Fodinicurvata sp. EGI_FJ10296: one gene and its partner. The main gene of each other region encodes a partner of the protein of the gene in region 2 in a complex. Links are inferred from orthologs where the notes say so. Each region holds a gene or a part of one and is shown on either strand. Other genes may lie near its edges.

Region 1 (3,306 bases), on a different replicon or contig from region 2:
GTTGTCGTTAAGGATGACGATGAGGCGGCTGTCCATCGCCCCGGCGTTATTCATGGCCTCGTACGCCATGCCGGCGGTCATCGCGCCGTCGCCGATAACACAGACGACGTTGTTATCGCGCCCGGAAAGATCGCGGGCCACAGCCATGCCGAGTCCGGCCGATATCGAGGTCGAACTGTGGGCGGCGCCGAAGGGGTCGTAGTTGCTTTCCGAGCGCTTGGTAAAGCCGCTCAGCCCGCCCCCCTTGCGCAGCGTGCGGATGCGGTCGCGCCGGCCGGTCAGGATCTTGTGCGGGTAACACTGATGGCCGACATCCCAAATGATCCGGTCGTCAGGCGTCTCGAACAGATAATGCAGCGCGACCGTGAGTTCCACGACGCCGAGCCCTGCGCCCAGATGCCCCCCCGTTACCGAGACGGCGTCGATCGTCTCCGCCCGCAGTTCTTCCGCCACCTGACCAAGTTGCCGCGAGGACAGCAGACGCAATTCGCGCGGTGAGAGAATCTTGTCCAGAAGGGGGGTGGCAGGGGCCATGGTCGATCTTCTCCTAGCCGGGTCCGAGCTGCCGCGCCGATGCGCGACCGGTGCGGCGCCCGTTGGTCAATTGCGGCGATTGACGACGAAGCGGGCGATTTCCCTGAACACATTGGCACGATCGTCGAAGACATCCAGATGGCGGATGGCCTGTTCGGCCAGTATTCCCGCCTGATGGCGCGCGCGCTCGGTGCCGAGTTCCGATACGAAGGTCGCTTTGCCGGCGTTTGCATCCTTGCCGACCGCCTTGCCGGCTTGCTCTGCCGTGCTCTCGACATCCAGCAGATCGTCGGCAATCTGAAATGCCAATCCGACATCATGCGCATAGGCGTGCATGGCGTGGCGCCGGTTTTCGTCGGCACGGCCCATGATGGCGCCGCTTTCACAGGAAAACGCGAAGAGTTCGCCGGTCTTGAGCCGCTGCAGCCGCGTGATCGCTCCGATATCGAATGCCTCGTTCTCTGCGGCGAGGTCCATCATCTGGCCGCCGACCATGCCTCCGGCTCCGGCGGCGTGCGCCAGTGCGGCGATCAGCCGGCAGCGCACGGTCGGATCCTCGTGGGTGTCGGAATGGGCCAGGATCTCGAAGGCTAGGGCCTGCAGCGCATCGCCGGCAAGTATTGCCGTGGCGTCGTCGTATTCGATGTGCAGCGTCGGCTTGCCGCGCCGCAGGTCGTCATCGTCCATCGCAGGCAGGTCGTCATGAACCAGTGAATAGCAGTGGATGCATTCGATGGCAGCGGCAACGCGCAGGGCACAGCCATGGGCAACACCGAAAAGATCCGCACTGGACAGCACGAGGAACGGCCGTAACCGTTTGCCGCCCCCCAGCACCGCATAGCGCATGGCATCGGAAAGGCGTGCTTCGGGGCCGCGCAGCCGGGGCAACAGGCGATTGAGGACGACTTCCACCTGTTCGGCAGCGTCGGCCATCAGGCTCTGGACCTCGTCGCCGGCCTTCGGGGTATGGTTTGATGTCATTGGATGTCGGCGCTTTCGGCCGTGACGGTACCGTCGGAGTCGCGCGTGATTTTCTCGACCTTGGCCTGTGCTTCCCGCAGTTTGGCTTCGCAATGGGCACGCAACGATGCGCCGCGCTCGTAAGCGGCGATCGCGTCGTCGAGCTTCACCTCTCCACTTTCGAGTCGGCGCACGATGGCTTCCAATTCGGCCAGGGCGTCTTCGAAACTCATCTTGTCGATCTTTGGCGGCTGAGTGGATTGCCCGGCCATGGATACTCCCGACGAAAAAAGCGACGTTCCTGAACATCATCGCAGCCCGCCGGCCATCCGGCGGCTGCGGTCCGGCCACACTCTAGGCAAGGCACGCGGTCGTAGCAAGCGGTGCGACGTTAACACTGCCGCGCCGCGGGATCATGCCTCCATCAGAAGGCGCAAATGCCGGGCGACGCTGTGGGCAAGGGCGTCGAGATGATAGCCCCCTTCCAGGACCGAAACCAGGCGGCTGCCGCAAAGTTCATCGGCCGCCGTCATGATCCGCCGCGTGACGGCCTCGTAGTCGTCTTCGGTCCATGCGAGCCCTGCCAACGGGTCGAGCCGATGTGCGTCGAATCCGGCCGAAATGATGATCAATTCCGGATGGAACGTCCGAAGCGCCGGCAGGATGCGCTCGTCGAAGGCGGCCAGCATCGCAGCACCGTTGGAGCCCATAGGCAGTGGTGCATTGACGATGGTATTGTGGTCGCCCCGCTCGTCGGCGCGGCCGGTGCCGGGAAAGATGTGCTCTTGATGGGTCGAGCCGTAGAACAGATCCGGGCGTTTCCAGAAAATTTCCTGTGTTCCGTTCCCGTGGTGAACGTCGAAATCCAGGACCGCCACCCGCTCCATGCCATGGTGATGGACGGCATGATGCGCCGCGATTGCGGCATTGTTGAAAAAGCAGAACCCCATTGCCCGGTCGCTTTCGGCATGGTGACCGGGCGGACGAACGGCGCAGAACGCGTTGCGCAGGGTTCCGGCCGCGACGCCGTCCACGGCGGCGCAGGCGGCGCCGACGGCATGCAGTGCGGAGGTGAGTGTTGTCGGGCAGGCAACGGTGTCGCCGGTGATCATCGCAAGCCCCGATTCCGGCATCGCCGCCTGAACCCGCTGCAGATGGTGTGCCGCGTGGACGCCGAGTATCTGGTCTTCGGTTCCGGCGGGCGCCTCGATCCGTTCGAGCAAGGCAAAGGCCTCGTCCTCCAGCACGCGGTGAACCGCCGTCATCCGTTCCGGCCGTTCCGGATGGCCGGCGCCGGTATCGTGACCGAGGAAGCTTTGATGCTGAAATAAAGCCGTCTGCATTACCAACCTGTTGTGTTCGTGACCTGTTTCGCTGACATCGATCGCGGGAGCATCGCGTCAGGAGCCTTTCGAGCCCTTTACGATACTGAGTGTGATGGTGCCATCGGTGGCTGTGTCCATAGAGTCGAGCCGATGGCCGGCGGCGTCGCAGAATTCCGGGAAATCCCGTCTGGCTGCCGGATCGCTCGCGGTCACCAGCAGCCGGTCGCCGGGCTGGGCGGATTCAAGGGCCCGCCGTGCCTTCAGGACGGGCAGCGGGCATTTCAGTCCCCGGGCATCGAGGCGGTGCTGCGACATGCGATTTACGACTCGTTGTCAATGGTGCCGACCGGCAAAACAGCAGTGCTGCGATCTTAATGGATAATAGGGCGAAGCGGCGCAAAGAAAAATGCAAGCAGTGAAGGAACTTCGCGCCGACACTGTTGTTCATATACGAAGCCGTATCACATTGAGCCGTGAGCGAGCCGGG
Region 2 (3,240 bases):
CCGATCGACCCGGTGCCCCACCGCTTTCGATCCGGATCGCCGGGTCGCCGGAATCGCCAACCCGGCAGTTGCAGACCGGCGCGCTCCAGGCGTTTGTCGCGCAGCAGACAGCCGACGCAATCGGGCGCAGCATCAATCCCTGACGAACTGGACTTGACTCGGTGCAATTGGCGGGCCGGCTTGATTGGGGGGCGTTGCCCGCCAAGCGTCGGCAGATCGACATACTGGAGTTGCCACACTGAACCAGTGCGCACACGCAAAAACCCGGTGAAGCATGGCCTCACCGGGAGATTGGATCGTGTCGCGTCAGGCCGGACTTTATGCCGAAGCAGAATTCCGCGCTTCGACGGCTTTGGCAACTCGGCCGCGAAGCCGACGCATATCAGTGCTCAGCTCCGATGGGCGCGCTGCCAGCAAGAAGCCGTCGATGCCGCCGCGATGTTCCACCGTGCGAATGGCGTTGGCCGACAAGCGCATCCGGAAGCTTTCCTTGAGCGAATCCGACAGCAGCGTAACGGGCTGAAGGTTCGGCAGGAAGCGACGCCGGGTCTTGTTGTTCGCGTGGCTGACGTTGTTGCCCGACTGCACGCCTTTTCCGGTCAAACCGCACCGTCTTGCCATTTTACTCTCCTGAAACCAAACAAACCGATTATCGCGTGCCGAACAGCCGGCCCACGCGCGAAGGGAAAGCGACCGTTGGTCTGCCTTTCGCCCGCAGAAAAAATTACGCCGGGATACCCAGCGTGCCGCGCGGATATACGAAATCCGCATCACCGCGTCAAGCGTTCCGAACTCAGAACAAACGCCCCTGCCCGGTTTCGCCGTTGCCGGCAGACGACTTGCGCACCGCCGCCGCCGTCTTCCGCGGTGCCTGGTGTTGCCCCGGATTCTGCCCCTGGTTTTGCCCCTGCCGTTCATCCGCCTCGATAGCACTTTCGCTGCCACCGGAAGCGGTCGGCAGGATTTCCGCGTCCCGGTATTGTCCTTCACTGAACTCCAGGCGAATCCGGTCGCCGGCCGTCAAGGCGGCGGGATCGGTGACAGCGACGCCGTCCGGGCCGCGCACCACCGCAAATCCGCGATCCAGCGTCTTCTTGTAGCTATAGCTTTCCAGCAGCTTGCCCTGCGCCTCCAGCCTTTGTGCCGTCGTGGCGAACGTGCCCTGCCCGGCCCGCGTCAGCCGGCCGTCGAGATCGGCCAGTCGTTGCCGACGGTCCTGCATCGATCTGACCAGCGGCGCCGTCACCAGTCTGGCGCCAACACGGCCCAGATCACCCTGCAAACGCCGCAGCAAAACGGCGCGCGCCGCATCCTGTCTGGCTCCGGTCTCGCGCACGCGGCGCGCCGCCTCGCGCAGGGACTGCCGGGGATGAGGGATCGCCGCGACAGATTGCGCGACGCGGGCGCGGTAACGGTCGATCAGGACCGGCAAGGCTCTGTCGAGCCGTTCGGCCCGATCGTCAAGGCGCTGGGCCATCGCTTCCCACAGCCGGGCCGGATCGCCCAGTGCCTTGCCGGCACTCTCGATCCGAAACCGGCGGTCATCCAGCAGCCGGGCGGTCGCCCCCTCCAGCCGTCCGGCCCGGTCCAGAACGTCGGCCAGCAATTCCGACCGCACCGGAACCGCCATCTCGGCCGCCGCGCTCGGGGTCGGTGCACGGCGATCGGCGGCCAGATCGATCAGCGTCGTGTCTGTCTCGTGCCCGACGGCGGAAATAACCGGAATGATGCTGGCGGCCGCTGCGCGCACCACCGATTCCTCGTTGAAGGCCATCAGATCTTCCAGGCTGCCACCGCCGCGCGCCACGATCAGGAGGTCCGGCCGCGGGACGTGCCGCCTGGTTCCGGAACCGGCATCGGCGTCCAGCCTGTTGAACCCTTCGATGGCGGCAGCGATCCTTGCAGCCGCGCCTTCGCCTTGCACCGGCACCGGCCAGATCAGGACATGTCGGGGGAATCGCTCTGCCAGCCGGTGCAGGATATCGCGGATCACGGCACCCGTCGGCGACGTCACGACGCCAATGACGGTCGGCAGGAACGGCAGCGGCCGTTTGCGTGCAGCGTCGAACAGACCCTCTGCCGCCAGCCGCCGCTTGCGGTCTTCGAGAAGCTTCAGCAGCGCCCCTTCGCCGGCAAGCTCCATCGACTCGATGACGATCTGGTATTTCGACTGACCGGCATAGGTCGTCAGCCGCCCCGTGCAGACGACCTCCATCCCCTCTTCGGGGCGAATCGACAGCCGCGCGAGCGTCGTTCGCCAGCAGACCGCGTCGAGGACCGCGCGGTCGTCCTTCAGCGTCATATAGAGATGGCCCGAGCCGGGGATTTTTGGCCTGGAAATCTCGCCACGGACGCGAATATGGCCAAATCCGGCCTCGACCGTCTGCTTCAGCGCGGCGGATATCTCGCTGACCGAATATTCAGCCACGTTCGAGGCGGGTCGGCCGGCTGGCGCCGAGGCGGAGCCGGTAAAGGGCAAGTCTTGTGTCATGATCCCCAGATGATACAAACCACATGGCGTCGAACAAGCCCCGCGCCGAGGCCGGCATCATATTTCCCCCGACCAGGTCCTGTGGGTGGACCATGCGGGGCTACGGAGACAATTACGTCATGTCCATGAACATTCTCGTCGTCGGCGGCGGCGGCCGGGAGCATGCCCTGATCGCAGCGCTGGCCGCGGCGCCGAGCCGGCCAACGATCGTCTGCGCCCCCGGCAATCCCGGCATCGCGGAGATCGCCACCTGCAAGCCGATCGCGGCGGACGACATCGACGCCTTGTCCGATCTTGCCCGATCGATGGGCGCCGATCTGGTGGTCATCGGACCCGAGGCACCGCTGATGCTGGGTCTGGCCGACCGGCTGCGCGCCGCCGGCATTCCCGTTTGCGGGCCGGATGCCGCAGCCGCCCGGCTTGAGGGCTCCAAGGCCTTTACCAAGGACTTCTGCGACCGGCACGCCATTCCGACAGCAGCCTATGCGACCTTCACCGACCCCCATGCCGCCCGCGCCCATATCCGCGACCGCCATGCCCGCTCCGGCGGCGCGCCGATCGTCGTCAAGGCCGACGGGCTGGCCGCCGGCAAGGGCGTGGTCGTCGCCGCGACCGAAGCCGAAGCTCTGGCCGCAGTCGACGCTGCAATGGTCGATGGCGCCTTCGGCGATGCCGGGGCCACGGTCGTGATCGAGGAATTCATGACGGGCCGCGAAGTCAGTGTTTTTGCCCTGTGCGACGGCAACGAC

The links.
Region 1: the proteins of xseA (region 2) and ABZ728_RS19390 are in contact, whole or in part, in a cryo-EM structure (PDB 8TXR), measured with the Escherichia coli proteins. The link is inferred for Fodinicurvata sp. EGI_FJ10296 from one-to-one orthologs.

Annotation. Positions count from the first base shown.
Region 1 is NZ_JBFCVL010000009.1:173,487-176,792, forward strand. Bases 140-3,127 are described here. They hold ABZ728_RS19390 (exodeoxyribonuclease VII small subunit), read right to left. Parts: upstream 1,767-3,127; coding sequence 1,512-1,766; downstream 140-1,511. Other genes in these bases: dxs (1-deoxy-D-xylulose-5-phosphate synthase), read right to left, coding at 140-534; ABZ728_RS19385 (polyprenyl synthetase family protein), read right to left, coding at 601-1,515; ABZ728_RS19395 (histone deacetylase family protein), read right to left, coding at 1,908-2,837; ABZ728_RS19400 (sulfurtransferase TusA family protein), read right to left, coding at 2,895-3,127. Outside these bases: more of dxs, read right to left, coding at 1-139; more of ABZ728_RS19400, read right to left, coding at 3,128-3,134. UniProt on the Escherichia coli protein: Bidirectionally degrades single-stranded DNA into large acid-insoluble oligonucleotides, which are then degraded further into small acid-soluble oligonucleotides.
Region 2 is NZ_JBFCVL010000006.1:365,201-368,440, reverse strand. What follows is about bases 143-3,064. They hold xseA (exodeoxyribonuclease VII large subunit), read right to left. Parts: upstream 2,492-3,064; coding sequence 794-2,491; downstream 143-793. Other genes in these bases: purD (phosphoribosylamine--glycine ligase), read left to right, coding at 2,617-3,064; rpmB (50S ribosomal protein L28), read right to left, coding at 319-621; ABZ728_RS15340 (AsmA family protein), read left to right, coding at 143-143. Outside these bases: more of ABZ728_RS15340, read left to right, coding at 1-142; more of purD, read left to right, coding at 3,065-3,240. UniProt on the Escherichia coli protein: Bidirectionally degrades single-stranded DNA into large acid-insoluble oligonucleotides, which are then degraded further into small acid-soluble oligonucleotides.